One region of the Bacillus sp. ABR genome, then DNA from elsewhere that is predicted to be linked to it. Evidence: riboswitches for the same ligand, from Rfam matches in the RefSeq annotation. Region 1 holds a riboswitch; each other region holds the start of a gene.
What was found. Region 1 has a riboswitch for thiamine pyrophosphate ahead of thiC (phosphomethylpyrimidine synthase ThiC). Riboswitches for the same ligand answer to the same signal wherever they lie in the genome.
Positions count from the first base shown of each region.

Region 2: another riboswitch for thiamine pyrophosphate. It lies ahead of tenA (thiaminase II); the one in region 1 lies ahead of thiC (phosphomethylpyrimidine synthase ThiC).
Region 3: another riboswitch for thiamine pyrophosphate. It lies ahead of tenA (thiaminase II); the one in region 1 lies ahead of thiC (phosphomethylpyrimidine synthase ThiC).

Region 1 covers NZ_JAOYSL010000002.1:553,384-563,774, reverse strand. Annotated here, with positions in the region: gene nadB (L-aspartate oxidase) at 1-1,309, shown strand, start outside; gene nadC (carboxylating nicotinate-nucleotide diphosphorylase) at 1,291-2,154, shown strand; gene nadA (quinolinate synthase NadA) at 2,141-3,250, shown strand; gene safA (SafA/ExsA family spore coat assembly protein) at 3,382-4,629, shown strand; gene OIT90_RS08285 (YhcN/YlaJ family sporulation lipoprotein) at 4,964-5,581, shown strand; gene OIT90_RS08280 (LysE family transporter) at 5,627-6,259, opposite strand; TPP riboswitch at 6,495-6,603, shown strand; gene thiC (phosphomethylpyrimidine synthase ThiC) at 6,730-8,490, shown strand; gene OIT90_RS08270 (hypothetical protein) at 8,526-8,672, opposite strand; gene OIT90_RS08265 (hypothetical protein) at 8,864-9,046, shown strand; gene OIT90_RS08260 (serine/threonine protein kinase) at 9,080-9,724, opposite strand; gene OIT90_RS08255 (intercompartmental signaling factor BofC) at 9,963-10,391, shown strand, end outside.
Region 2 covers NZ_JAOYSL010000001.1:184,747-195,137, reverse strand. Annotated here, with positions in the region: gene OIT90_RS00895 (energy-coupling factor transporter transmembrane component T family protein) at 192-926, opposite strand; gene OIT90_RS00890 (ABC transporter ATP-binding protein) at 916-2,514, opposite strand; gene OIT90_RS00885 (ECF transporter S component) at 2,489-3,088, opposite strand; gene tenA (thiaminase II) at 3,085-3,771, opposite strand; TPP riboswitch at 3,859-3,962, opposite strand; gene OIT90_RS00875 (hypothetical protein) at 4,019-5,146, opposite strand; gene OIT90_RS00870 (type 1 glutamine amidotransferase domain-containing protein) at 5,286-5,942, opposite strand; gene OIT90_RS00865 (hypothetical protein) at 6,201-6,365, shown strand; gene OIT90_RS00860 (DUF1304 domain-containing protein) at 6,401-6,772, opposite strand; gene OIT90_RS00855 (ORF6C domain-containing protein) at 6,778-7,032, opposite strand; gene OIT90_RS00850 (immune inhibitor A domain-containing protein) at 7,238-9,619, opposite strand; gene OIT90_RS00845 (putative quinol monooxygenase) at 9,809-10,102, opposite strand; gene OIT90_RS00840 (nitroreductase family protein) at 10,128-10,391, opposite strand, start outside.
Region 3 covers NZ_JAOYSL010000005.1:38,917-49,307, forward strand. Annotated here, with positions in the region: gene OIT90_RS15640 (thiazole biosynthesis adenylyltransferase ThiF) at 1-843, opposite strand, end outside; gene OIT90_RS15645 (thiazole synthase) at 840-1,607, opposite strand; gene thiS (sulfur carrier protein ThiS) at 1,612-1,815, opposite strand; gene thiO (glycine oxidase ThiO) at 1,812-2,924, opposite strand; gene tenI (thiazole tautomerase TenI) at 2,908-3,525, opposite strand; gene tenA (thiaminase II) at 3,500-4,210, opposite strand; TPP riboswitch at 4,289-4,398, opposite strand; gene OIT90_RS15670 (monovalent cation:proton antiporter family protein) at 4,458-6,299, opposite strand; gene prpE (bis(5'-nucleosyl)-tetraphosphatase PrpE) at 6,462-7,205, shown strand; gene OIT90_RS15680 (RluA family pseudouridine synthase) at 7,243-8,139, opposite strand; gene OIT90_RS15685 (NAD kinase) at 8,157-8,957, opposite strand; gene yjbM (GTP diphosphokinase) at 9,021-9,650, opposite strand; gene OIT90_RS15695 (UPF0738 family protein) at 9,684-10,049, opposite strand; gene OIT90_RS15700 (CYTH domain-containing protein) at 10,286-10,391, shown strand, end outside.

The DNA of each region.
Region 1 (10,391 bases):
TCTTGTGCAGCAGCTCGTAGCAGATGGATGTCCATTTGATCAAGATGAAGCGGGAGAGCCGCAATTAGGCAAAGAGGGGGCACACACCACTCATCGCATCTTGCATGCAGGAGGAGATCAAACAGGGAAAACCCTTGTACAGTATCTGAAAAGTCAGCTCGGCTCACATATTCATTTATATGAATATCATCATGTCATTGATCTATTGGTTCATGAAGGGACATGCAAGGGTGTTGTATGGAAAGACGAGACAGGACACGTACAAACAATGACCGCAGATGCCGTTGTTTTATCAACAGGCGGCTGCGGCTCCCTATATGAGACAAACACAAATGATCCTTCTGTAACAGGAGACGGACTGATGATGGCCTATCGAGCAGGTGCGCAATTAGTGGATCTAGAATTTGTTCAATTCCATCCAACTCTTTTGACAATCGATGGAAAAGCAGTTGGTCTCATTTCAGAGGCAGTACGGGGAGAGGGAGCTTATTTAGAAGATGAAACAGGCAGGCGGATCATGAAAGGTATTCACCAACAAGCTGATTTAGCACCTAGAGATGTGGTCGCTAGAGCTATTTTTCATGAGCAGCAATTAGGCCATCAATTGTATCTTAACATCCATGATATTCCGCATTTTTCAGCCCGTTTTCCCGCAATAGATGCGATGTGTCAGCGTGCAGGTGTCAATATGGCGAGCGGCAGGCTGCCAATTTCCCCGGGTATGCACTTTTTAATGGGCGGTATCAGTGTCAATGAATATGGAGAAACGACTGTTCCAGCGCTATTTGCCATTGGAGAAGCGGCCTGTACTGGCTTACACGGTGCGAATCGATTGGCGAGTAATTCTCTTCTGGAAGGTCTCGTGTTAGGCAGCAAAGCGGCACAAAGAATTGAACAGCTGCCTAAACAGAAAGAAACAAGTCCACCTTTTTCTATTCAAGAAATATGGATGGTTCCAATGATTTCAAAGGATCAGCTGAGACAATGGATGACTACATTTGCAGCCATTGTGAGAGATGAAAAGGGCTTGCAGACTTTGCTTCATACGTTACAGCATGTCACTTTTCAGCAAATTAATGTGAAGGATATCACAAATGAACAGATCGAATTAAGCAATCAATGGGCATTAGCGGTTTGCCTTGCTCAATCTGCATTACTCCGTACAGAAAGCAGAGGCGGCCATTATCGAATGGATTATCCAGAGCGAAGCGATGCGTTGTGGCAGGGCAGGCAGATTGTTCATGAAAAAGGTCATATTCATATCATGAAAAATGAAAGGATCGGTGCCAAATGGAACGTTTACAGTTAAAACAAATGCTCACTCATTTTTTTACAGAGGATATTGGCTTTGGAGATGTATCAGCTGATGCCATCTTTGGAGACAAGAAAGGAACAGCTCTTATCATTGCGAAACAATCTGGTGTATTGGCAGGATCACAACTGATTGAAATAGGTTACCGCCTGTTGAATGAACAGATTCAAACTGAGCTGTTTTTTCAAGAAGGTGATTGGATTCATTCAGGCGCTGTACTGGCGAAAATAAAGGGCCCAGTCAACGACTTATTAAAGGGAGAGAGGGTCATTTTAAATCTATTGCAGCGAATAACAGGTATCGCCACCTTAACACATGAGGCGGTGCAGCGATTAGGTGACCCGTCTATTACGATTTGTGATACGAGAAAAACGACACCCGGCTTGCGTATGTTAGAGAAATACGCAGTGAAGACAGGCGGTGGAAAGAATCATCGCTTTGGCTTATCAGATGGGGTCATGATTAAAGATAATCATATTGCCGCATGCGGCTCTATTCGTGAAGCTGTAGAAAAAGCAAGAGCATATGCCGGTCATATGGTGAAAATTGAAGTGGAAATTGAATCAGAAACGCAGCTAATGGAAGCCATTGATGCAAAAGCGGATGTCATCATGTTTGATAACTGCTCTCCGGACGAGGTTAAACGTTTTAAACAAATGACGCCAGAGTCCATTCTGACAGAGGCTTCAGGGGGCATTACGCTAGAGACATTGCCAAGCTACAGGGGGACAGGAGTCGACTTGATTTCACTTGGTTTTCTAACACATTCTGCTCCAGCATTTGATTTTAGTATGAATATGGAATTCAGTCATAAAGGGGGAACAACTCATGTCCATGCTTAATGTATTAGCCAATCAACATGCAGCCATGATGCCAGATGAATATAAACACCGCTCTGATGATGAAATGAAGCAGCGAGTGTTAGAAATCAAGCGGGCTTTTGGATCAAAGCTTTTTATACCGGGTCATCATTATCAAAAGGATGAGGTCATCGAATTTGCAGATGCAACAGGAGATTCATTGCAGCTGGCACAAATAGCGGCCGACAATCACGAGGCTGAATACATTGTGTTCTGCGGTGTTCACTTTATGGCAGAAACGGCAGATATGCTGTCAAACAAGAATCAAAGCGTCGTATTGCCAGATATGAGAGCAGGCTGTTCCATGGCAGATATGGCAAACATGAAACAAACAGACAGAGCATGGGAGCAGCTCACTGATCTGTTTGGAGATACAATACTTCCGCTTACGTATGTCAATTCAACAGCAGATATTAAAGCATTTGTCGGCAAGCATGGCGGGGCGACTGTTACTTCATCAAATGCTAAAAAAGTACTCGAGTGGGCGATGACGCAAAAAGAGCGGATTCTGTTTCTCCCTGATCAGCACCTAGGGCGTAATACGGCTTTTGATTTAGGTATTCCGCTAGAAGAAATGGCTGTCTGGGATCAGATAGAAGAAAAGCTCATCACCGATCAGCCGCTTTCCCGGATCAAGATGATTTTATGGAAGGGCCATTGCTCCGTACATGAGAAATTTACCGTTCGGAATATAGAAGAAATGAGAAAAAAAGACCGTGACATTCAAATTCTTGTCCATCCTGAATGCACGCATGAGGTCGTAAGGGCTTCTGACCTAGCAGGTTCAACGAAATTTATTATTGATACGATCAAACAGGCGCCAGCAGGCAGCAAGTGGGCGATTGGAACAGAGATGAATTTAGTCAAACGGATCATAGCGCAGCACCCAGATAAACAAATTGAATCCCTTAACCCAGATATGTGTCCATGCTTGACGATGAACCGGATTGATCTGCCTCATTTGCTATGGTCACTTGAAAGCATTGAAAAGGGTCAGCCGGTCGGGTTGATACAGGTCAATGAAGACATCACGAAAGACGCTTTGCTTGCACTCGAGAAAATGCTCGCCATTAAATAATGATTCAGCCCCTCCTATCAGAAAACAAGTTTTTATCATATCGGCTTGTAAATAGGCATAAATTTATGTTGAAACATATTGTACTTCTGACATAACCGTTACGTTCACGTTTTGCATAGGAGGGGAAAACGTTGAAAATTCATATTGTGCAAAAAGGAGACTCCCTTTGGAAAATTTCAAAGAAATACGGAGTCGACTTTCAAGAATTGAAAAAACTAAATTCTCAGCTCAGTAATCCTGATTTGATCATGCCGGGTATGAAGATTAAAATTCCATCTAGTGGTGTTCCTGTAAAAACAGATCATCACAAAGCAAAAGAAATGCCAAAAACGAAAGAACATCCGTATGTGAAAGAAAAGCCAAAAGATGTCGTGCAAGTGCAAGATACAAAACCGAAGGAAAAGCCAAATGAACCGGTACCTTATGTACCGCCAGTGCCAAAGATCGAGCAGCCAGTTTTTCCACAAGTCGATGTGAACTATTATCAGACCAATCTCTACCAGCCATTCACGCCTCCTCCCAAAAAAGATCATTATGAGAAAAAAGATCACGTTCACGAGAAAAAAGATCACAAGGATCATTTTCATCATGAGAATAAAGACCATAAAGATAACAAGGGTCATTCCCATCATGAAAATAAGGACCATAAAGATAACAAAGACCATTTTCACCATGAAAATAAAGGTCATCTAAAAGATGAAGTGGCAAAGGGATATGACCCGTTTATTCATATTCCGCATCAAAAAGAGGAGGGAAAAGACATGGAGCATGGCAATTACCCAAACCTTCCTAACTTCCCGCAAATGCCAAATGTGGGAGGGGCAGCGGTAGGAGGAGTGGCTGAAAATAACGAGCATCATCACCAGCATCATCATGAACCATATGATCCTTATTTTGGTTATGGTCATGGTCATTACATGCCGGCGATGTATCCATATCCGCAGCAAATGGTGCCGGCATCACCAATTTTACCGGGATCAGGACTATGTTATCCTATCCATCCATATTATCACCATCATATGATGCCATATCCATACCCGGCTCATCCATATTATCCTGCGTATCAAGCGCCTGCTTACTACGGGGAGAATCATGAGCACCATGCAAACGACGGACATCACTGGCATCACCATATGCATTCAAACGCCAATGCAAATGCCAATGCAAATCAAGGCTTTTATCCAAACGTCTCAAATGCAGCATATGGCAAGGAAGACTGCGGATGTGATGATGGAATGAAGCATCATCAGCCTTGGCCAGGACATTATCCGAATCCTGTTCCTTATGGCCAAATGGGAGCTTATCCAGCTCAGCCATATATGCAGCCATATCCAGGTCAATCCGTATTTGCAAGGCCGGAGGAGGAAGAAGAGGATTAATGACAGAAGGAACGATCTCAATCGTTCCTTTCAGCGTGTAGACAAACCCTCGCATTCGGTGTCAGGTCTGCGCTCCGGTGCTCACGAATGTCAAATTCGCTCCGCTCCTGTGCTCGTCCTTCCTAGAATGCAAAGGTTTTCTATTACGCTGAAAAGAAGACAAAAGGCTAAAATCAAGAACATTTTAGCCTTTTGTCACCATACCAGAAGGGACGATCTCAATCGTTCCTTTTTTTGTTTATAACTGACAGCTTGATTTTCTTCCTAACTGTACATGCTAAAACAGAGCCTGTTTCGCGCTCATGAGATTGAATTTGTACAGGGGGTTTTTCGTTTGAGACAAAAATGGCAAAAAACAATCGCATTAGTGCTTCTTCCTATTGGGTTAACAGCATGTGGTACAAATGACAATGCAGGTGTAGATACAAGGCATAATCAATCAGGTCAGCCGGTCGGATATCATTCGAATAACCGTGCAGATGACAATAACCAAGATCATCAAGGACCAGTTTCTGAACTCATGGAAGGGATGAACGGTGGGAATACAACGAATGTTGATTATCGCACCCGTCCTCAAGCCGATGATCGAATGCCTCTTGCAGGTGGAGATGGACGCTACAGTCATGGAGATATGAACTATCATAACCAAATGTCGTTCTCAGGCTACGATAAACAAGAGAACATCCAGCGTTCAAGAAAAATTGCCAACCGCGTCAATAAAATGAATCACGTGGCAGACTCTCAAGTCATGGTGACGGATGAGAATGTGTATATTGCCATTAAATCAGATGGCCGCCTGACGTCAGAAGGTGTATCACAAGTAGAAGAAGCAGCGACTCGTTATGCAGATGGAAGAGCAGTCCAAGTCATGAAAGATGAAGGTGCATTCACACGCTTTAGAGATATGAGAAGAACGCAATTTGAAACAGGACAAACAGGCATGACCCGATAGTTTGACACAAAAAGGCTAAAGTTCATCACGAACTTTAGCCTTTTCTTAAAAATAAACCTTGATGCCTATATAAAATTCGTAAAAGAAATAACAGCCAAACCCTAATAATAAAATACCAGCAATAATGGATGTCCACTTGATCATCGTCCGATTCATCACTTTTCTTGTTAAGGATACAAGGGTGAGTAGACCAATGTCATGAAGGAGAATCCCTGCCAAAATACCGCCGGCAGCCAGCATAAATTCAGATGAATCTGTTTTTGTATAAGCATCTGCAAGTACAGCACCAAAAACAGAAACCCAGAACACAAGATTTCCAGGAGATACCGCCACGAGCAAGCCGTTTCGATATGTTTTCACGAATGATTTATTGACCTTTTCTCCTGCTAAATGAATATCTTGATCCGCATTTTTAATGGAATCGTATGCGAGAATCATTAAAAATACAGCTCCAATCAGCCAGAGCGGGATTTGAACAAACGGCAAAGATAAAAACTGAGCAAATCCAGCATATAAAGCCAAGATGAGTAATAAGTCTATGGTCATACCGCCTGCTCCGACAGTTAAACCATGAAAAAATCCGTTTTTCAGTCCCTGTTTTGTCATTTCAACCGTGATTGCTCCAACAGGCAGAGCAATTGAGAATCCTACGACGATAAATGTGAGAAATGTTTGCAATCGACTAGAACTTCCTTTAAATAAATTGTATAAAAATTCTCCGTTTAGATTAATTATACATAATAGGAGAAAAGGATCAATGATTATTTCAGATTTAATTGAAATGAGAGAGATAGATGATGTATAGAAGACTGTATATCAACATGATCTATAACGCTTGTAGGGGAAAGGAACTATTTTCCTGAATCTTCTTTTCTTCATGATGTCTCTATGCTACACTGATGTGGAAATCAATAAAAGTGACTAGGGGTGCCCGTAAATGGGCTGAGAGAGAAGTATAAGCTTCTTAACCCTTTGGACCTGATCTGGCTCGTACCAGCGTGGGGAAGTTGAAGATGATGCATGTATCATATCAATGATATGCATGTTTATTTCTGACGACGAAACCAGGTTCTTTAAATAGAGCCTGGTTTTTTGCTGGTGCTGATTCCATCCTGTCCGGTGACAAGAAGAAAAGGAGAGAACAGCAAATGAAAGAAAAGAAAAGTGTCCCATCCAACCAATCATTGTTATCTAGCTTTGACGGCAGCCATAAGGTGTATGAGAAAGGATCAAGACCCGATATCTTAGTGCCAAAAAGAGAGATTACGCTCTCACATACTGTGACAGAGGCGGGCGACATAAAAAATGAACCAGTCCGTGTATACGATACGAGTGGACCGTATACGGATGAGAACGTTCATATTGACGTCACAAAGGGGTTAAAGCGTCTTAGGGCAGCATGGATTGAAGAAAGAGGAGATACAGAAAGCTATGAAGGGCGTCATGTAAGACCGGAGGATAATGGATACCGTTCAAGGGAGAAGGAGTCCATCCATTCTGTCCAAACTAATTTTCATCATAAGCCGCTCCGCGCGAAACAAGGAGCGCGCGTGACGCAAATGCATTATGCCAAAAAAGGCATCATTACGCCTGAAATGGAGTTTATCGCAATAAGAGAAGAGCTAAGCCCTGAGTTCGTTAGAGAGGAAGTAGCGAGCGGAAGAGCCGTCATTCCTTCAAATATTAACCATCCAGAAAGTGAACCAATGATTATCGGAAGGAATTTTCATGTCAAAATCAATGCGAATATTGGCAATTCGGCTGTCACGTCATCCATTGATGAAGAGGTTGAAAAAATGACATGGGCGATCAGATGGGGGGCAGATACAATGATGGATCTGTCTACTGGAAAGGATATTCATACAACGAGAGAATGGATCATTCGGAATTGCCCAGTCCCAGTAGGAACCGTTCCTATCTATCAGGCCCTTGAAAAAGTGAATGGAGTCGCAGAAGATTTGACGTGGGGTGTGTACAGGGACACATTAATTGAACAAGCGGAGCAAGGTGTAGACTATTTCACGATTCATGCTGGCGTGCTGTTAAGATATATTCCGCTCACTGTCGATCGGGTGACCGGAATTGTTTCAAGAGGTGGTGCAATTATGGCAAGATGGTGTCTTGCTCATCATCAAGAGAATTTCCTCTACACTCACTTCGAAGACATTTGTGAAATTATGAAAAAATATGATATCGCCTTTTCACTTGGAGATGGACTTAGACCAGGCTCGATTGCTGATGCCAATGATGAGGCGCAGTTTGCAGAGCTGGAAACGTTAGGTGAGTTAACAGAGATTGCTTGGAAACATGATGTGCAGGTAATGATTGAAGGGCCCGGACATGTCCCAATGGATAAAATCAAAGAAAATGTGGACAAGCAAATGGACATTTGCAAGGAAGCACCATTTTATACGTTAGGGCCTCTTACAACAGATATCGCACCTGGGTATGATCACATTACATCCGCGATCGGTGCGGCCATGATCGGCTGGTACGGAACAGCAATGCTGTGCTATGTAACACCAAAAGAGCATTTAGGTCTGCCGAACAAAGAAGATGTGAGAGAAGGCGTGATCGCCTATAAAATTGCAGCACATGCCGCTGATCTAGCAAAAGGACATCCTGCGGCTCAAAAGCGCGATGATGCTTTATCGAAAGCGAGGTTTGAATTTAGATGGCGGGACCAATTCAACCTGTCACTTGATCCAGAAAGAGCCTTGGCGTTCCATGATGAAACATTGCCTGCCGAAGGCGCTAAAACCGCTCACTTTTGCTCGATGTGCGGACCGAAGTTTTGCAGTATGAAAATTTCTCATGATATCCGCAATCAATCTGAAGAAGTAAAAAGAGAGATGGAAAAGAAGGCGAAGGAGTTTGTCAGTCAAGGAAGTCAAATTTATCAGCCATAAAAAAAGAACCTCGCACGATGCTGTGCGGGGTTTTATCAAACCGCTGAAAAGGCTTTTCTTAAAAGGTGAAAAAATGCCTTTGCTGCATATGCCATCATGTCCACACTTGGAATGAGAGCATCTGTTAAATGAAAAAAGACTGTTTTTCTTTCTGGAGATGTTCGTTTCTTTTTCTGCTTCATCAAGGGCAGCCTCCTTTTTCACTAATATACTTCTTTGCAGATATGAGAGATAGATATGTTGTGTGAATTTAAACAAAATTTAAACTTCTTGGGTTTGAATGGAAAGAAGGAGGGGAAACGAGTTGAATAGAGAATGAATGAAAAGAGCTGATCTATTTGACCAGCGAACAAGAAGAGTGGAAGGTGATCTTATGATGAAAGTATTTAAGGTAACATTTCATATGAACAATGGGGAAGTGCTTGATTTCGAGCTCAAACGTCCAGCTACCTATGATGTGTATAAAAAAATTGAAGAAGCCAATCATTGGTTTAAGCTGAATAATGAAATCATTAACCTATTAAACGTCAATAGTATCCATGTAGAAACAGAATAACAACAGAAAGCCGCTCAAATAGAGCGGCTTTTGTTATGCAGAAAAATCATTTCGATTATTAAGCTGCCCGCGGGACAGCCAGTTCTTTTTATACAAATAAGCAATCACTTCAAGCCAAAGACGCGGTGCTTTTTTAGGGAAAAAAGGTTTTTGGTAATAAGCATAAGCGGCTTTTAAATCATCCCATTGATGACATGCTTTCGTTTGCGTGAATCTGGCAACGTCAATGACTCTGATTCGTCCTTCTTTTGTTAAGATCAGATTGCGCAGATGGATATCAGAAGGATTCAATCCTTTCTCGCGCGCTTCCTCCAGCGCATCATCGACTTGATTGATCATTTGTTTTTTAATAGGAATTCCTTTTGTAAGGCATTCATAGAATGTGTAGCCTTTAATATATTCCATTAAAATATACTGATCCCCAGACTCATAAATCTCAGGGTAGTAAGACGAACCAGAAAGTTTTTCGTAAATGGCAGCCTCTTTGCGGGCAATATGCTGATAAGAAGGGAAAAAGACTTTTAGTGCCATTTTCTTGCCGTCTTTTTTATATAAAAAGACATAGGCACTTCTTCCTTTGCCGCACAGTTCAAGCTCTGCTGGTTTATAGGCAAGCTTATGAAAACGTTTCTCTTCATGATACTGAATCGATTCGGCTAATCTTTTGACATCTGACATTGACTTCACCTTCTTTGGTTTCAGTTTATGCGGCTGAAAAACGAATGATGAAAAAACGTGTCACTCGATAAAGCAATGGATTGTATAAAACATAACATTTACGAATGAAGGATACAATGAAAGACTCTTACCATACATTTGAATCATCGATGTGGTTAATGTTTAGAAAAATGGGTCAAACTACATATGTCATGCATCGATCTCATGTTCTAAAGAGGTGTAAATAGTGAAAGTGAAGATGAAATGTTTCGTTACAGGACTTATCATGACAAGTGTGCTTTTTTTCGCTGCGGATATGGAAGGGAAAGAACACTTGCAAAAGCAGTCAAACTCTATCACCGTCCAGCTTGAAAAAGTCTATTTAGACGGCGATGTGAGTATTGAAAGACACCGAGCATCATTAGAAGACAAAGACACATTCTGGGCGCAGTATAAAGGCTGGACGCTGGTAGAACAAAAAGAGGATTTTGCCCTTTTTAGAAAGCAAATTGATGATATCTCTCCATTAAGTAAAGCAAATGGATATATCGGATTATCAGAGGACGGTGTGATTTCTACGTTTCATGGAAGGCCTGACGGCTGGGCGGAGCCTATTCATCTCTTTTTTCAAATTGATACGTCCCGTTTAGAAAGTCATGTGGAAAAACAGCTTGAGCAAGGTATTCCT
Region 2 (10,391 bases), on a different contig from region 1:
ATTGGTAAAGCGTCTATTATGTTATCAATTCTCTGTGACATTCGCTTACGTTCATCCTCTCTTTTTCTCAGTACATCTTCTTTATCGGTTCGTTATATGATCTATTACAGCCTGTAATGTGTACTAATATCAATCAAATGACCTAAGACATATAAAAAGCCCACATTCTATCAAGAGAATGTGGGTGTTTTTTAAACATAGTAAATGCACATGAAGACACTGATACCGATGAGAAAAAGATACATATAGTCAATCCATGAGGTGCTGATGATATGATAATACGTTCGCTCTCTCGTCCCTGTGAAGCCCTTGGCTTCCATTGCAATCGCTAAGCGTTCTGATTTTCGTACGCCCTGCGTAAAAAGGGGTAATGCATAACGCATAAAGGCCTTCCAGCTGTTTTTTTGCTTGTAGCCTCTGATTTTATGTGCAGCTTTCATTTGTTTTAATTCACTTTGAAATAACGGAATAAACCGGAACCCGGCAAGCATTCCATACGCCCATTTTGGGGACATTCGGCATTGATGAATCAAACTCATCATAAATGCCGTCAAATCTGTGGTGGACGTAAAAAGGAGGCCAAATGTTACAAATCCAAGCATTCTGAAAGCGATGGTGAGACCATTTCTTAAACTCTCCTCCGTGATATGAAACCACGCCCACTTCCAAACAGTATGATCCCCCTTGCCGAAGGCCGCCATCATCCAAAAGACTAGAATAAAAAAGAGCAGATAAGGGAGAAGTCTTGTGATGAGATACTTCATATTCCATCCACCTAAAACAAGTCCAATGCCAAGAGCAAACAGCCAGATGATAAAGGTTGTTTTAGGATCAGATATCGCCATGAGGCAGCCCATCGCAAGCAGGTGAGCGAGTAATTTCATGACTGGATTCACAGTAGAAAGAAAGGAATGATTACTTTGCAATCGTCAGCACATCCTTTCTTTCTGCCACATAGCGATAATGTAAAGGAGCTCTCAGCTGATAAGCATCGACAAGTTCCTGATTTGAAAATATATCATAAGGGGGACCATCATATATATGCTTGCCTTGATGAAAAAGAAGCACTTGATCGGCACATTCATCGACAAGTTCCATATCATGTGTAACCATCACAATGGTCGTGCCTTGGCGCTGCCGTTCTTTTAAACGCCTCATTAATTCCTTCGCTGTTTTTTCATCCTGACCGAAAGTCGGTTCATCTAACAGCAATACATCTTGATCAAAAAGGAGCATCGTGGCAACACTCAATCTTCTTTTTTGCCCTAAACTTAAGGTGAAGGGATGTGCTTTTGCATGCTTCTCTAAACCGAACTCTTTCAGCAGCTGGACCGTTTTTTCTTGTACGACTGATTCTGGCCAGTTTCGCTGTCTGCCGCCAAAGGCAATTTCATCGAATACTGTGTCTTGTATAAATTGAAGCTCCGGATTTTGAAACACAAAGCCTGCTTTTTCATAGAGTAGTCGGTCAGACCATTTTTTAAGGTCTGTTTCTTTTAAGAAAATATGACCTTTTTTAGCTGGCTCTAAGCGGATCAAATGTTTGAGAAACGTACTTTTTCCGCTCCCATTTTCTCCAATAATCGCCACCCAATCTCCTGCTTTGATATCAAGCTGAAGATTACTCATAATCCTTTTTTTCCCGTAGCTTAATTGAAGATTTTCTGTACGAATCATTGTCTCTCGTTCGAATGACGGCACTTTTTCATGCTTCGCTTTTCTTGCTTCATAGGTTTGCATAAAGGTTTGACTTAGTGGATGAAATGGATCTTGAATAATCGTGGACCATTTCTCGGGAAATAATTTTGGCCGCCAAATTCCTGCCTCTTTCATTTCTTCCTCATATGTCACGAGCACATCTTTTGGAGCCCCATCTGCTAAAATGCAGCCTTGATCATCTAATAAAATCACCCGATCCATCCATTCGATGACACCGTCTAGCACATGTTCTACAAAAATCATGGTTTGTTGCTGATCGGCTGCAAGCTGCTGCAGCAGTTGAAATATGTCCATTCTACCTGCTGGGTCAAGCTGTGCGGTTGGTTCATCAAAGAATAGAACATCCGGCTGTAATGCTAGTAAACAAGCAAGTGCCAATCGCTGCTTCATGCCGCCAGATAAAGTGTGAATCTCTGTATGCGGATCAACATTCAGTTGGACTTTTTGCATGAGTTGCTGAATGATATCATCCATCTCTTCCCGAGGGACGGAACGGTTCTCTAAGCTAAAGGCAATTTCTTCATTGACGCGGTGCATACAAAACTGAGAGTCTGGATCTTGAAACATGACGCCTGTATGTCTTTGTAACACCACTTCACCCTGCATGTCTGCTTCCACATGCTCTGGAATGATTCCAGCCAGAACCGAAATGAGCGTGGATTTCCCGCTTCCGCTCGGTCCTAAAATAAGCACCTTTTCCCCTTTTTGAATCGTCAGAGAGATTTGATTTAAAACAGGCTTAGGCTGTTCATAAAAACGAACAGTCAGATCATTGCACGCGAGAAATGAATTCATGCTGTTCACCTTTGTTTCGTTTTTCTTTCATGATGGCATATTGATTCAGTACACCTGTTTTGGATAGTGCGTCCACCACCACTTTCGCAAGGCAGCCGCCAAGTATCATTCCACTAATAATTTGAGTCACAAGGGTCATAAGTAAAACTTGAGGCGTGTAATAACTAAAGCCATTTGCCACGAGACTGTACGCCATCGCTCCGATAGCGGCAAAGGCACCAGACAGCATCAGTGTCCACATGCGGTATCGTTTATACCCAAAAAGAGCAAAGGCGATTTCTGCCCCAAGCCCTTGGCATACACCAATCAGCAAAGCTGAAAGTCCGAAGTGGCTGCCTGTCAATAATTCCACAGCCGCGGCAGCTGTTTCCGCAATCAGGGCAGCCCCCGGCCTTTGAATGATATACGCAACGATTGGACTAGCAATGACCCATATTCCAAACATGATATTGCCTCCTGCTGGGCCAACAAGTGCTGTAATCGGTAAGTAAAGTGTGGACCATCCTAAATAGATCACACCGCACGCAACGGATAAAATCACAGCAAGGACGACTTCTTTCATCTTCCATGTCATGATGAATGCACCTCCAGTTGAACTGGCCACTCTTCAACAGTGAAGGCCATTTCCCAAAACTTGTATTCGAGCTGGCAACTTAAGATAAAATGCTGTTTCATTTTTTCCTTTTCCTTCTCACTTGCTGCTTCCGCCAATTGATCGAGCCGCTTGCAAAGCTCACCTGTGACAGAATCGGTTAATCCTCCATAAAACGTGATCCATTCATAAAACGGATGTGACGGGTCTGGCTGCACATCTGTGAGCATTCGTTTCCCTATTTCCCAATATGTCCAAGGACATGGAAGCAGGACAGCGATGATTTCACCAAGCGTACCTTCCTGTGCGACTTGCAGCATGTGATGAATATAGTGATGAGCACTCGGAGCCAAAGAAGCACCTTGGAGCTCATCATATGCTACTCCTGCCACTCGGCAAAGGTTTTGATGGGGGTGCGTTTCACTATCTAGTACAAACGCAATCTGCTGATGAAAAAAAGCAATATCCTCTCTGTCTGTACATCTGCTAAGCGCTGCTGCATAAATTTTAATGAATGCTTGTAAGTATTCTGCATCCTGTTTGACATAATGAATGATCTGTTCCTTTTCCAGCTTTCCTGCTGCCAGGCCTCTGACGAACGGATGCTGATAAATGGCTTCAAATAACGGTTCTGCTTCTTTCCTTAATTGCGTAGAAAATGTCATAAAAAAAGCCTCCTCTTCTTCAGTTGAATAAATGAAAAAGCCACCCCAAATGGAGCGGCCTTCTTATCGATTCAATCATGAATAAGACAAGGTCCAGCTCCACTTCCCTCCGCTAGTACGAACTAGATCAGGTTCAAAGGGTCCAAGATTTTCTCTTGTCTCAGTCATACATGACTCCCCTAGTGGACTTTTGTCATTTAATTATCTTTACTCTACACATGTGGCGATTTGATGTCAACCGCCTTTCTTAATTCAACGTTCTGATTGTTGGCAGTTTCTCGATCCCTGCAGCATAGTAGAAATTCAACACACTGAAGAAATCGATCGGCTTTCCTGTTTTTAAATCTACAGCTAAAATATGATCACCGTAATTTGTCATATCATCAATATCTAAGCGTCTTGGTGTCGTCTTCCCAAGTGTATCAACAAAGCTACTATGGTAGTACTGCCCGCTAGCAAACGATGATTCATGATACATAAATAAAGTCTCCACATCTAAGTAGACGAGAATGGCCTCTGAGGAACTTGCGTATGGAGCAGAGTACGACACTGGTGCCGAAATACTTTTCACCTTCACACTGTCAACAGAATGAGTTCTCTGTTCATATTTTCCATCATATGAGAAGTAAAATACACGCTCCCATTTATAATCGGCGATCTTAGATTGTTTGTTATATACTTTTGTACCATTTGCGAAAACATCCCCATTGGCATACGTAGCGACAAAGTATTGCAATGTTGATGACAGGGATTCAGCACCTGTGAAATTTGGTGGGTTTTTGGCATTCACCTGTAATGTATATGAGTCTCCAAAGTCTCCACCGCTGGTAATACCAAACGCATAATCACCCGCTGGTAAATTGCTTAACGCAATCAGACTGCCTGCCGGTTGAATAAGATCCGTTGGGTAGGCTTGTCCTGTTTCATAATCAACAACAAATAATTGAACGAAATAATCAGGGTTTGAAGAGGTAATCCGGCTGATGAGTGCCTGAGGTGAAGATGTGCTTAAAAACCATAAATCAACTGGGTCGTCCTCTGTTAAGACAGCCGATTGATTTATGGCTAGTCCATCAATGGAGCGAACGGCAGACGTGCGCATTTTGCCATCTTTAGCAGCTTTTCGTTTGATACTGATTCCTTTCTTCTTATTCACTTTAAATGATTTTTTCACTTGCTTCTGTTGGATAGCGGTTCCTTCATCCTGCTTTAAAAACGACTCTTGCACTTGCTGAATCGCTTTTTCTGTCAGTGGTGATCGTTTCCCACTTGATTTTGGTGCTTCTTCTGCTTTTAATGCTGGTGAAAACAAACCTGTTGCGACGAGTAAAACAGACAGTAAAGCTGCAGTGATTTTGACATAAAATGCTCTCACAGGAACATCCCCTTTTCCTCATTTGGGTTTTTTACCCTGTGATAATTTTACCATTATTCCAATCATTGTTTTGGTCTTTTTTGGGACATTTTTATAACAAAAAACCAGCCGCATGAGTAACGGCTGGTTTTTGAACGTTTTATGCAATAGTTTTGACAAACAAACGTGCTGTTTCTGCACTTGATCCTGGGTTTTGTCCAGTAATGATTTGACCGTCAACGACAGCAAATGGCGCAAAGGCATCTCCTTTTTCAAACGCTGCCCCTTGCTCACGAAGTTTTGTTTCCAATAAAAATGGAACCTTTGATGTCAGCTGCACGGCTTCCTCTTCTTCGTTGGTGAAGCCTGTGATTTTTTTGCCTTCGATAAATGATTTGCCATTTTTGTCCTTCACATCAACGAATGCTGAAACACCATGACAAACGGCTCCGATCGCACCATTTTTATCTGAAACCGCTAAGATCGCCTCCGCTACCAATTGATTAGACGCAAAGTCGATCATAGGGCCGTGTCCCCCAGCAAAGAAAATGCCGTCATAATCAGCTGGATTCACATCTGTAAGCGCCTTTGTGTCTTGAAGTCGTTCATACACATCTTGATATTGCGCTGGGACACCTTCAGGAATTGAATTTTTGTCAATTGGTACAGTGCCACCTTGAATAGAGACAATTTGTACTTCTAGTTCATTTTCTTTAAAAATATGAAATGGCTCTGCTAACTCTTCTAACCATAAGCCTGTTGGATGTCCATTCATTTCTGGGCTGCTTGTCGATACTAATAACACTTTCTTACTCATCTTGATCATCCTTTCGATTTATCCTGTGGTTATTTTATATTTTGCACAATTAAATATCAAGCAATATGACTTCGGGTCAGTTCTTTATGTTATACCCGATTTTCTAAAAAATATGGTATGACTCAAAATCTAATCAATATGTCACATTCTATTGGTAGGGAATTTCATGTAAAATTGTCATTGAGTGATATAATATGAGGAAAGATTGACAGATCTCTCGTGTCACATGAGGGGATTTTTAAAGGAGTGGAAAAAGAGATGAAAACCTATTCGATTGTGATGATCATCATCACGCTCTGTATAATATTGGCCGTCTTTTTGATGAACCTAACAGGGGTCATGTACGGAAAAATCATTTTGGCCGTTGCTGTTGCCCTTTGTCTGACATCCATTATTCGTTTGATGGGACTTCGAAAAAGATAAAAGCCGCCCTTTCTAGGGGCGGCTTTATTTTAAGATTAGATCGCCAGCATCAGTGCAATTAATGCAAGAAGCGCTGGTACTCCTTGTTTGATGATAATTGATTTATTGGATGTTACACCGCCAAATACTGCTGCGATGATCACACAAAGAATGAAAAATAGCTGAATCATATATCCAACAGTATTCGATCCAAGAATGAGTCCCCAAATGAGTCCTGCTGCTAAAAACCCGTTATAAAGCCCCTGATTAGCAAACATCACTTTGACATTTGGATCTTTTTGCAAGTGTTCTGGCAGCTTAAAAGATCTCTTCGCCATCTTTGATTCCATAAAAAACATTTCTAATAACATGATGACAATGTGTTCTAATGCGACAATTCCTACTAAAATCATTGCTAAAATATTCAATTTAGTTAATTCCTTTCTGATAGACGGTCACGAATCTCTATTTTGTCCGTGTATAAATCGAAGTCTTGTATTAATTCTAGCGCTTCTGTAAAGCGACTTTGTGGAATGTCTTTCATTTTTCTCACGCCGAATTCCTTTTTAATAAAAGCCATGATGGTATTGATATGAAGCTTACCATGACCATCATACTCCAAATGGCTGCAAAAAGTCTGCATCGTCCCTCGAATCACCTTTAATTGCTTGGCAGTGACATAACTCATTGGTAACGCTCATCCTTTCCTTTGTTTTAACAGCTAAAAGAATCATGGTTGAAAGAAAAACCTTCCAGGCTCTATTATATAATGGTTTCATTCGGATATCAAAATAAAAAAGAACAGACATTCGATTAAAAACCAAATCGTGTCCTTATAATCCTTTTCTCACATATCAAAAAGCCGAATTCAATAGTAGAATCCGGCTTTCTATTTAGTTACTTTTCGAAATTAACACCTTTCCAACAGAACGATCCTTACTTTGTCCAACGACTTTAAAGGATAATCCATAGTTCGGTACATCGCGTCCTGCATCTGGGTTATTTGGATTCACATAGTTCTTTTTATCACTAAATGTACGAGTCGGGCGAATGTAGCGATCTTGCAAAGTTAAGCCCGTTGTTGCTGTATAATCGATATTCAGCTTCGTACTTGGATTCAAAGAGAATGCTGCATCATGTACTTGGAAGCCTGTGGCAGCAATGGAACCGTCACTCCATTTTAATACTTGCTGATCTGCATCTACTACGCCAAGGAAGCCGTTCCCCGGATGCTTTCCAACCCAGTTATCACTGTATGATTGATCGACTAACCACACGACCAAACCGTTATTATAGCTCATCAGACTTGCACCACGTTTAATATGCTTTAAGCCTTTATCGACATCAGCATAAGAGCGCCACTCTAGTAAATAGTATTGTGCTGCATATTGTTTTCCATTAGATTTTGAGAATCCATTAAAGGTAAAAGTAGATGTATCCTCGGCATCATCTGACCATACGTTCGTTCCATCTGCTTTGACGTTCAGATCATCTACAAATAAACCTGGAAGTGAATAGCCTGCATCGGTTGTGTAACGGAATTGCAGGTCGATTTTCTTCCCTGCATAAGCAGACAGGTCAAAGGATGCATCTACCCAGCCGTCTGATTTTCCATCGATGCCATTGCCTTCGTTTGCACCTGCTTCATTTCGATCATTCGTGATGTTACCCGCGATGGTCTTCCATTGATCAGTCCCTGTTTCACGCACTTCGACATACGCATAATCATAATCTTCTTCAATATCGTACCATGCTTTAAATGTCAGCTCTGCTTTGCTTCCTTTTGACAAATCAATACCTGTTGTCGTCATGGTTGCATTCAAATTGTCACCCGTTCCGCTGAAGTACGAATATTTTCCTTGAGCAGGTGTCGTAACGACAATCTCTTTATCTGGTAAATCGACTCGAACGGCATCATGGTTCGTTCCTTTTGTTGCTGCTTCATCAATTAAGACGGTTTTGCTTTTCTTTAATGTTTTACCATCGATGGTTTGTCCAGAAAGCCAGTTGCCCCCATGTAGATTTTGAAGCATTTCTTTCGCATATGGGCTAAAGCCTGTTGGTTCCGTGCCAGGCACTTTACCTGCCCAGCTTCCGCTTGACATGATCGACCAGTAAGAAACGGGCTCTCCGTTGCCTGTGTACTGTGTATCGTACTCGTCAGGAAGACCAAGATCATGTCCGAATTCATGTGTAAACACACCTGCTGCGCCATCTTCAGGCTCAATGGTGTAATCCAATGCGCCTATTTTCCCGCCTTGTCCGACTTCAGATTCAGTATCCGGAATTTCAAATACATCACCAAGTGACCAGCGGTGTGACCAAATCGCATCAGCGCCAAGTTGTCCGCCGCCTGCTTCTTCACCTACACCCGCGTGAACGACCATCAGATGGTCAATGATGCCGTCTGGCTCGTTATAAACACCGTCGCCATCAATATCATAGCGGTCCCATTGATCATACTCCCCAAGATCAACATTTGGATCTTTTGCTGCTGCTTCGAGTGCTTCTTTTACCAATTCGCGCGGTCTGCCGTCACTGCCTGAATCGTCAGGTACGTTCCCTCCGTAATAAGCTGCTTCATGCTTCGCTGTATACCATCCTGCAACTGTTCCACTGACTGTGTAACTGCCGCCGGACTGCTTTTCATAATATTGCTTCATGGATACTTTTCGTTTCCCATCTGGACCAATGTAGCCATTTTTTCCGAAAAGCATATCTTGATAATGCTGTTGATCAAACTTGTCATAATACATATCAGTCTCTTCTTTTTTGATACTATTATGCTTATAATCTTTAAAATCTACTAATAAAACCAATACCTTATCATTGCGGACGTCACCTTTATACTTTTCCTTTTTGACCGGCTTTACTTGATTGCCTTCTTTTCCTTTATGCTTCTTTAACTTTTTCTTTTTTGCAAGTTTGTTATGTACCTCTTGTTTGTATTCTTTCAGGAATTCAGGCTCTTCTGTTAAGGTGCTGGCACTTTGTTTCATTGCCGATTCTTCTTTTTTCTTTAGATAGTTCTTTAATGCTTTTTGGGTTTCTACCTCATTGGCATTCTTTTTGATCTTTCCTTGTTTTTTCAAGGCTTTGACGAGACGGTCTTCATTTACGACACTTGAGTCAAATGGAATACCTGAATAATGACCGCCATCAGAGGATGTTGATTTTTCTGTGGTGTGGGCAGATAGAGGGGTGCTGAAAGCTGTCAATGTTCCTAAACTTAGGACAGCGGTTAGTGCAATTTTCGTCCATTTCCCTTGTTTCATTTTGGTTCCTCCCTATTTTGGTAATAAATAATATCTAATTCTAGCATATTCCAATATAGTTAAGTCGAAAAACATTTTATTTTCAGAAATTTTGTGGAAAATGCACAATACGTGAATGAAATGGGTGGAACCATATGTCGAAAATAAAAGAACCCTAGGCGATAACCGCCTAGGGTGTTTGTTGTTTTTCTATGAAAGCTGCTGGCCTTGAAAGGCAACCACGTCAAGTGGAGCGGCTAAGAATTCTTTTGCCTTCGCTACGAACGCTTGGAAATGAGCACTTGCATTATGGCTTTGAACCGCTGCGTCATCTTTCCACACTTCTACCATTAAAAAGGTATTTTCCTTATCTGTATCCTTGAACAGCTTGTAGGAAACATTGCCTTCTTCAGCCTGTGAAGCTTTCATTAATTCATTGATTTCTTCTAAAAATACGTTTTCTTTTTCTGGATGAATGGTCATCCCTGCATGAATAATAATCATTTGATCGTCTCCTTTTGAAAAGATATTATTTCCACTCAGCAATACGATCAACCGGTAAACGGTAAGATGCATAGCCTTCGTCAGCTGCTTTCCCAATTGATAGCAGCATGACTGGTACATAACGTTCTTTATCCCAGCCAAATGTTTCAGCGATTACTTCTTTATCATATCCGCCAATTGGATTTGTATCATAACCGTGTGCACGTGCAGCAAGCATAAGCTGCATAGACACAATCCCACCGTCAATTAAAATTGTTTCGCGGTTCACTTGCTCTGGAAGAACTTCAAA
Region 3 (10,391 bases), on a different contig from region 1:
TTCATGTAAAGGTGGCGGTGTTTCTGCTGCACTGCGGATTTGTACCGTATTGCGGCCGCATAGTACATCTGCCTTCGCTCTCTTGTCATATGAAAGAAATGGATAAGTCTTCAGTCCACAGCTTGGACATTGCTTCTTCTTTAAAGATGTAGCCGACCGAATGTCAGATCGTTCATTTTTCCATAAATCGAAGGATTTTAATATTGGCGTCACTTGATGTCCTGTTAAATATTTAAGTGCATCTGCCACTTGATATGCGGCCACCTGCTGCACAACTGGACTAATGATACCTGCTGTATCACAAGTCATACCTTGTGCAGGTAAATGTTCAAGCAGACAGTGTAAACACGGCGTCTCACCAGGAATCACAGTAAATTGAATGCCATAACTGGCTACACAGGCCCCATAAAGGAACGGAATTTGATGTTTGACAGCAGCATCATTTGCAATCATTCTTACCTCAAAATTATCCGCTGCATCGACAATGATCGAAGCCCCGCTGACCAGTTCGTCAATATTGTGAGCAGTCACATCAATCACGATGCCTTTGACGTAAACGTCACTGTTTACTTGCTTGAGTCTTTTTTCAGCCGCCACAGCCTTTGGCAGCCGATCCTTCACGTCTTGCTCCGTGTAAAGCTGCTGGCGCTGAAGGTTGCTCCATTCAATATAATCTCGGTCCAAAATGGTGACAGATCCAACGCCGGCACGAACGAGCATTTCTGCACTAGCCGTTCCAAGTGCCCCCGCTCCAATAATGACCGCCTTTGAGTCATTTAGCCGCTTTTGTCCCTCTGTTCCAATTGGCTGAAAAAGCTCTTGGCGTGAATAACGAGTGCTCAAAATGACGGCATTCCTTCCTGTGGACTGCTCGCTGTCCCATAGTTTTTCAGGGGAATACGTCCTGCCTCATAGCCTAGTCTTCCTGATTCAATCGCCAGTTTCATTGCTTTTGCCATTTTCACAGGATCCTTTGCACCAGAGACAGCGGTATTTAGTAATACTGCGTCAGCTCCAAGCTCCATCGCATAAGCTGCATCCTTCGGAGAACCTACGCCAGCATCAATAATGACCGGCACCTTCGCCTGCTCGATAATAAATGAGAGATTCAGAGGATTTAGTAAGCCTTGGCCTGAACCAATCGGAGAAGCACCTGGCATGATGGCGTGGACACCGAGTTCTTCTAATTTTCTTGCGAGCACCACATCATCAGATGTATATGGCAGCACGATAAATCCTTCTTCGAGCAGCATTTCAGATGCTTTTAATGTTTCAACTGGATCTGGCAAAAGAGACCTTGAACAGCCAATGACTTCTACCTTGATCATGTCACACAGCCCAGAAGCCCTTGCTAAACGGGCAATACGCACTGCCTCTTCTGCTGTACTTGCACCAGCTGTATTCGGAAGCAGCGTATATCTTGATAAATCAAGCTGCTCTAGAAAATTAGGCTGAGATGCTTCGAATATGTTCATCCTTCTGACAGCAAAGGTTAAAATTTCGGCTTCCGATACGTTCACCGCTTCTTTTTGAACCTCAAATGATGGGTACTTCCCTGTTCCGAGTAATAGTCTTGATGTGAATGTTTTTCCGCCAATGTGCAGCATTGGATCATCCTCCTCCTACAAAATGAACGATTTCAATCGTGTCATTTGGTTGAATCACTACTTGTTGAAACGCTTCTTTATCAATGATTTCTTGGTTCTTTTCAACGATCACCACACGGTTTTCAAGCTGATAGGCTGATAGCAGATCATAGATCGTTCCATTCTCTTGATCGAAGTCAACGATTCTGCCATTCAATTGAATCTTCATACGAATAGTGCCTCCTTTCGTCCAATACGAAATGCGTGAAGCCATTCCTCTTTGACCGGTTTGTCTAATATGAGGTCACGAATGATTTCTCCAGTAATCGGCGCAAGTAAAATGCCATTCCTGTAATGCCCTGCAGCAAAAAGAATACGCTTGTCTTCGGGATGTCTTCCGATATAGGGGTGCCGATCGTTTGTCGCCGGACGAAGGCCTGCCCAGCACTTTTCAATCGGCATCTCTTTAATAGAAGGCATCAGCTGAGACGCCTTTTGAATCACAGCTTCCATGCCACCAAGCGTTGGAACAGCCTGCCACTCGTTTGGCTTCATCGTTGCACCGATAACAAGCTTTCCACTATCTCGCTGAACGATATAACAATGATCATGATAAATGGTGTGTGCGAGCGACGGACCATTATTCCATACAGACACACATTCCCCTTTTACTGGATAAAGAGAATGCGATAATCCGAACTCTTCAAAAAAACGGCCAGACCATACACCACTTGCGACTGTCAGGTCATCACATGTGAATGTGCCCTTCGGTGTTCTGACAGTTAACACTTCTTTGCCCCGCTTCACTTCGATCACAGGTGTACACTCTTTCACATCTGCTCCGTAGCGGACCGCCGCCTGCCACAAAGCCCTGCATACAGCGTAAGGCTCCACATGCACATCCTCTTCAATCAAACCTGCTCCCAGCATGTGATCTGTGACTTGAGGCATGTATTTTTTTACGTTGCTTGCGTCAAGCCACTTAAACGTAGACAAATGCTGCATCCGGCAAAGGGCCTGCTTCTCTTCTTCTGTAAAGGCGACCTTCATGATGCCGCCTGCTGAAGTCCGAATATCAATACCTGATTCATGCAAAAGATCGACCTTTAATTTTTCGTATAATGCCTGGCTTGCTCTGCCTGCCTGAAAGAAAATATCCTCATGCCCCTCTCCTTCAGCATGTGCACCGAGCATCCCGGCAGCCGCACTTGTCGTTTGCTTCCCTATCTCATTCGCTTCAAATAAGACCACCTGTTTTCCTGCTTTTGCAAGGTGATAGGCGATTGACATCCCTATGATTCCACCACCAATGATTGCAACGTCATAATGCTTTTTCATAAGGATTCTCCTTTACCTTTTCAGAAAATGCTTGTGCCATCATACGCGGCTGATGATGAGTAAAAATCCCAGACATGACAGCGATTCCTTTCACATGAGCGTGTTTCAATTCTGAAACTCGTTCTGGGGTCATCCCGCCGATGGCCACCACTGGAATTGTTAGTGCAGTAGTCAGTTCTTTCACAAGCTGTACACCTCTTGCCTGAAGTCCTGGTTTACAAGAGGTGGCATATACGTGCCCAAACATGACATACTCTGCTCCATTTTTCTCTGCTGCTTTCGCTTCTTCTATCGAATGGACGGACACCCCTGCATGAAGGTGAGGGAATTTTCTTCGCAGCTCCTTCGGCGAAAAGCTATGACCCGGAAGATGCACCCTGTGAATATTGGTTAGCAGCGCCACGTCTACTCGGTCATTGATCACGAGCTTTTCTTTCGGCACACCTTCTAAAAGGAGATTCTTCACGAGATCAACAAGCTCACCTGCTGTTTTAGAACGTTCCCGAATATGAATAAAATCCACTTCAGACGCAATGGCTTTTATTTGTTTGATCAGTTCACCCGCAGGAAGCGAATCATTTGTCACTGCGTGGAGTTCCATTTGCACCAACCCCATCTAAGCATGCTGTTTGCCACAATTCTTTTTGATACGCCATCTCCCAAAAATGATATTCGTAATAGCTTGAAATCACAAAATTTTCTTTCATATTGGCGCGTACATGTTCTGGTGCTATTTCTGCTAGTTCATCAAAGCGGTTCACCTGTTCGAAAACGAGTTCCTTAAACCAATCGCCTCCATATGTCAAAATCCATTCTTGATAAATTGGATGGTCAGGTGTTGTTTGTTTCAGCTTTTCACCTACCTCATAATAGAGCCAGTAACACGGTAATAACGCGGCTAAAATCTCTTCAAACCGTCCGCTTTTTACAGATCGATACATATGAGAGGTATACGCATAAGCAGTCGGGGAAGGCTTAAAGTTCTCAATGGCTTCATCAGAAATTTGCAGAAGCTCTGTAAATTTCCTATGCAGCGACAGCTCTGCTTCATACGTGCCCTGGGCATGATACGCCATTCTGCCCGTCGTATGTAAGTCCTCACTAATCGCCGCTCCATATGCCTGCACCTTTGCAAAATGAGTTAAATAATACGAATCCTGCATCACGTAATAGGTGAAACGATCGAGTGAAAGTGTGCCATCCCCAATCCCTTTGACAAAAGGATGCGTAAAGCTTCCATTCCACCATGTTGCTGCAGCCTCTTTACATTCTGTTGAAAACGTCATGTTCCTCTCCTCCTGTTTTTCCATATAAAAAAGCCACTTTCCGCGTGGAAAGTGGCTTGGAATTTGTAAAAAGCATAGTCAAAAACCGCACCACTTCCCTACGCAGGTATGAACCTGTTCAGGTAATGAGGGTCTAAAAGTCGACACTTTTATCTCAGCCCTTTTAAAGGACTCCCCTAGTGGATCAAATATATGATGTTGTACCTCTATCTTAATCAGGAATTGTTCATTGGTCAAGGGTTCATTGTCATTCTAATTGGGCTCTTAGTCCTGCCACATACTCCCGGGAGCCCGATACAAGCACACGGTCGCCGCTTCTAAGTGTCGTATCTCCATGCGGTACTAAGCTGTCTACCCCTCTGAAAATGCGGACAAATACCAAATCACCGGTGAAAGGAAATTCTCTCAGCATGACATTATGATAACGATGATTGTTCATTTGAATTTGATACAAAGAAGAATCCTCATTTGTTAGCAATCGAATCGCATCAGGTGCTTCAATCAAAGCTCTTAGCACCGTTTTAGATGAAAGGAAAGTAGAAAACGTATCAATGCCCGCTTCCTTCAATGTCAGCTCTGCCTCTGCTTTGTTGACACTTGCAATGACTTGTTTTGCTCCTTCTTCTTTTGCAAATAAAGCAATTTCCTTATTTTTCGTCTCACTGCCTGTTGCGACGACAAGGACATCTTCTTGGCCGACGCCTGCCTTTCTCAGCGTCTCATCGTCGTATTGTTCAATTGATTCGACTTCAAAGATAGAGTCTGCCAGCAGTGCTTCCTTATTTTCTTGAAACACATGCAAAATCCGAATGTCATATTCATCCTGATGCAAATCAAGTGTGACAGGTAAGGTCAGCTGATTTGCACCAATAAAGGTCACACGCTTCTTATGGCTCGCCGCTTGTTCTTTTTTAAACAGCGCTTTAAACCAAACAGGTGTTAAAATACTCGTTAGCACAGCAACTAAAATCAGCGCTCCAGACATTTTATGATCAATGACACCGAGCCGCTCACCAATCGTCGCAGCTGCAATGACGAGAGATAATGTTGAAGTTAATAAAAAGCCTGAGCCGATGACCTTATTCATGTCATACCATTTTTTCAAATAAAGAATTGGGATGAGTTTACTAATAAGCAACGCAATAAACAGCAGCGGAATCATGATCATGATGGTTGGATCCTTAAACAGTGCCCATATATTCAGATCCACTCCGACCATCACAAAAAAGATCGGGATTAAAAATCCGTAGCCAAATGAGTCCAGCTGCTGAACGAGCTCTTTATTTGGCGAAAGAAGGGACACAAGTACGCCAGCTAAAAACGCCCCAAGAATATTTTCAGCCCCGAGTGATTCAGATAAGGCAACTAAGACTATAATGAGAGTAAAGATTGCCCTTGTCCCAATTTGCACGGTTCCTTTTGACATCGACTGAAAAATTGACTTTGTCTTAAATACGCGGCCAAATAAATAAAGAAGAATGCCTGCAGCAAATAATAAGAGCAGAAGCCACATGTTCCCTGTTCCATCTCCATAAATGGAGGAAAACACTGCAAGTAAAATCATCGTGACCAAATCAGCAATGACAGCTACAAGCAGAATGATTTGACCGATATTCGTCTGCATCAACTTTTCCTCTTTTAAGGTTGGCACCACTACGCCTAATGAGATGGTAGAGATAATGAGCGTCATTAAAAAGGCATTTTGGATAAACCCTGCGAGTACAAACGCATAGGACAGGATAAAAGAAATACAAAATACCCCAAGAAAAATAATGGTGGCTGCTTTAAATGTATTTGGTTCTTTTAAACCATTTGGAAGTTCTCGTGCTTTCTTCTTTGACTCAAAAGAAGAAAAATCTATTTCAAGTCCACTTAAAAACATCAGAAAAATAAAACCGAGCATGGATAATGTATCTAACCACGCATCATGTTCGACAACCAGTTGAAGACCGCTTTTCCCAATGATGAGCCCCATAATGATTTCAGCTACAACGACCGGAATGGTCAGCTTAAATCGGTGCAATAAAATAGGGGTGAAAAAGGCGACAATAATAACGACAACGAGTGATGAAACAGATGTATGCTCCATTGGCTAAAGCCTCCTAACATTCATGTTTAATTTTATAAGTCTTACGTTAAAGGATTGATTCTAACAATTGCCTAAATGAAATGAAAGCCATTCGTTATATTTTCTAAAATTCAAACTTCTTTATATCCGACGAATGGATGAAAAAAATCAGGAGGAAACCTTATGAAATTCGATATCATTGGCGATATCCACGGCTGCTACGAAGAGCTGCTTACCCTCATACACAAACTAGGATACGAACTCAAACATGGATTACCCGTCCATCCTGATAAGAGAACGCTGGCCCTTGTTGGTGATTTAACAGATCGAGGGCCTCAGTCAGTAGACGTCATGCGATTTGTCATTCATGCCTATTCACAAGGCGCAATCCGATATGTACCTGGCAACCATTGCTTTAAGCTTTATCGTTATTTAAAAGGAAATCCCGTCAAATTGCTTCATGGCATCGAAACGACAGTGAACGAAATAAAAAAACTGCCAACTCATGAACAAAACAAATTGTCACATGAATTTAAGCAGTTATTTGAGAAGGCTCCGCTTTATGATGTACTCATTCCTGATGAGCTGATCATTGCACACGCAGCGATGAAGGAAAAGGATATTGGAAAAAAGCCGAATAAACAGATGCGGTCCTACTTATTATTTGGTGCCGTCACAGGAGAAACATGGCCAGATGGACGGCCTGTTCGCAAGGACTGGGCAAAGGAATATCACGGAAAACCGTGGATTGTGTACGGCCATACACCTGTGAAAGAGCCTCGATTCGTTGGCAGAACCGTCAATATTGATACAGGCTGTGTATTTGGCAACAAACTGTCTGCCCTCACATACCCTGAGCTTAAAACGGTCTCCGTTCCCTCATCTATGCCTTATGACGATTCAAGATTTCAGCATTTCACATTATAAAAAAACCCGGCCCTGCGATGCAGGTGACCGGGTTTCTCTAATTAAAAAGCAAGGATTTCATATCATCAGGAAGCGGAGCTGAAAATGTCATTTGCTCACCTGTCATCGGATGAGGAAACACAAGGGTTTCACTATGCAGTGCCTGCCTGTCTATCCGCTCGGCCCTTCCGCCATACAGCGTATCTCCGATGAGCGGATGCCCAAGAAATTGCATATGCACACGAATTTGATGTGTTCTCCCGGTTTCAAGCGAGAGAGACACATCCGACATATTTAACTCAGCGATTACTGCTCGCACGGTATAATGCGTCACTGCCTCCTGCCCAGTATCATCAACCATCCGCTCGATGATACTATCCCCTTTTCGGGCAATTTTTGCAGCGATGGTTCCATGTTTTTCTGTGATCATGCCATGTGTAAACGCTCTGTATGTTCGCTTAACCGCTCCACTCTTTTGTGCCTTAGCTAAAAGGCTATGGGCAAAACGATGCTTCGCCACAAGCATAACGCCAGATGTATCACGATCAAGACGGTTCACTAAATGAACCGTATGCCGAACAGACTGCTTGGCATAATGGTGCAGTAATCCATTCGCAATACTGTGCTCGGGGTGCTCCCGAGAAGGGATCGAAGGAATATACGGCCTTTTATTCAGCACAAGGACATGCTCGTCCTCAAATATAATATCAAGCGGAATCGGTGCAGGCTTCAGCCCTTCACTCACTTTTTCCTCGGGAAATAAAATGGTGAGCCTGTCCCCTTCATGCAGCTCATATCTCACGGTAACATGCTCTCCATTAATGAGGAGGTCACCGCCATCAAACTTAATATCCGTCAGCATTCTTTTCGAAATACCAAGATCAATTAAATATTCCTTTAAAAACAGCCCTTCTTCTTTGGCTGTCATGGTTTTGTTTAACGTAAAGTATTCCAGCGAGAACAACCTCTTTCTTATTCTCCTTTTCCGATAAAGGAATCTTGCACCCTTTTCCAAAACGGAAACGGTCTAAATCTAGCAAAACGGACATTCTCATCTGCCACCCGGCATTGAATGGATTTGACGTCTTTATGAAGCAGCGTCAAATGATCAATCGTCACCTGAAAATCGACATCATTCCTCGGCTTAATCACACAAGTATGGTGGTCAGGCAAAATAAGCGGTGAACCGACCGTCCGAAACACTCTGTTGTTGATTGAAGCCATTTCTGCCAGCTGAATGGCTCTAATGGAAGGATGAATAATGGCGCCTCCAAGTGCCTTATTATAGGCCGTACTGCCTGATGGAGTAGACAAACAAAGGCCGTCACCTCTGAATGTTTCAAACAGCTGGCCTCTGATTTCAACATCTGCCACAAGTGTCCCTTCCATGCTTTTAATCGTACATTCATTCATTGCTAAATATTTCTCTTCTCTGCCGCCGTCGTTGTATCTGACAATGACCTCTAAGATCGGATATTCCACAATATGATAAGGCGTTTTCGCAATGGCTAAGACGAGTTTTTCAATCTCACTCGGCACCCAGTCAGCATAGAAGCCAAGATGACCTGTATGAACACCGACAAAGGCTGTTTCATTCAGACGGTTGCTGTAGCGGTGAAAGGCATAAAGAAGGGTGCCGTCTCCACCAACCGTAATGACAAGATCCGGTTCCTCTTCATTTAGTTCCATGCCAAAATCCAATAAGTAGGTCTGAATTTTACTTTTGAGCGTGTCAGATACAGAATTCCCTTTTGAAGAAACTGCAAATTTCATGAATTCTTCTCCTTTTTCACCTTGCTGCTATGAGAGGGCAGCATCATATTTGATCAAACTGGCTCAGCTGTCGTTTTTCTTTTTCCGGGAAAATGCCACTTGTGCTTCTTGAATTTCCCCTCTAATTTCGGACATCTCTTCATCGAGACGAGATGCTGCCTCAGATGCTCTTTGAAGGCGCAGCTTGACCTTCTCCGGGATATTCCCGCTATATTTATAATTCAGAGAATGCTCAATGGTCGCCCAAAAGTTCATCGCAAGCGTACGAATTTGGATTTCGACAAGGAGCTGCTTCTCTCCGTTGATCGTTTGCAGCGGATATAACACAACAAGGTGGTAAGAGCGGTATCCGCTTTCTTTATGTTCTGCAATATAGTCGCGTTTATCTACAACCACAAAATCTTTACGTGACTGGAGCATTTTTTTCACGACTTGTATATCTTCTACAAACTGGCACATAATGCGAAGCCCAGCAATATCCTGCATCGTTTCAATCTCATGCATCGGGATGTTTTTACGCTTTGCCTTTTCTAATATGCTGGCAACGGGTTTCACTCGGCCTGTGACAAATTCTACTGGTGAATGGTCATCCTCGAATTCATACAGCTTTCGAATGCCTTTTAGTTTCACTTTTAATTCTTCGACTGCTTGTTTATACGGTGCGAGGAATTGATCCCATTGTTTTTTGTCCATGAAACTTCCCCCAATTCCATATACCTAATTATTTCAGAGGAATGTGCTTTTCACTTTCTCTTCCATATCTCCGTAATTGGCATTGTCTTTAATATTGTCGATTAAATAATGTAATTCCTGTTGAAGCTGAATGAGTTCCAGCGAATATTCATCCGATGCCAAATAGACAGGGATGTCACGATTCATTGCTTCTTTTAATGGAGCCCATGTATGTTCCCCTAAAATAAGATACGAAAAGGACTCCTCGGTTTCAAGTATGTAAACGAACGCAAAGTGATCAGAATCAACAAGCATTTGTCCTGATGCTTTTGCTTTTTGGATTTGCTCTTCTGACTGGATTGTCAAAATCAGCCTGTCTTCTTTTAAAGTTGCTTCTGTGATTTCAATTCTGTTTTGCATCATGATCTCCTTTACAACAAAGTACAGCTTTATTTTATCATATCAAGTTCAATATTGATAAACCGAACTTTTGGAGAAAATCCTGTTTTTCTCTTTTAAATGATTCTTTCCCACGATTCTTCATTCATTTTGGTTCACGCCTAAAGAAATTAAAGAGAATAAAACAGTCTTTTACATGGTGAACACACTTCATGTACAATAATCATATTTCCTCTAAATGAAAGGTTGATGTCAAAATGGCACAGGAAATTGAAATAGAACTAAAACAATTATTAATGAAAGAAGAATTTGATCAGCTGAAACAGCATTTTCAATTGAAGGATGCGGATTTCCACACACAAA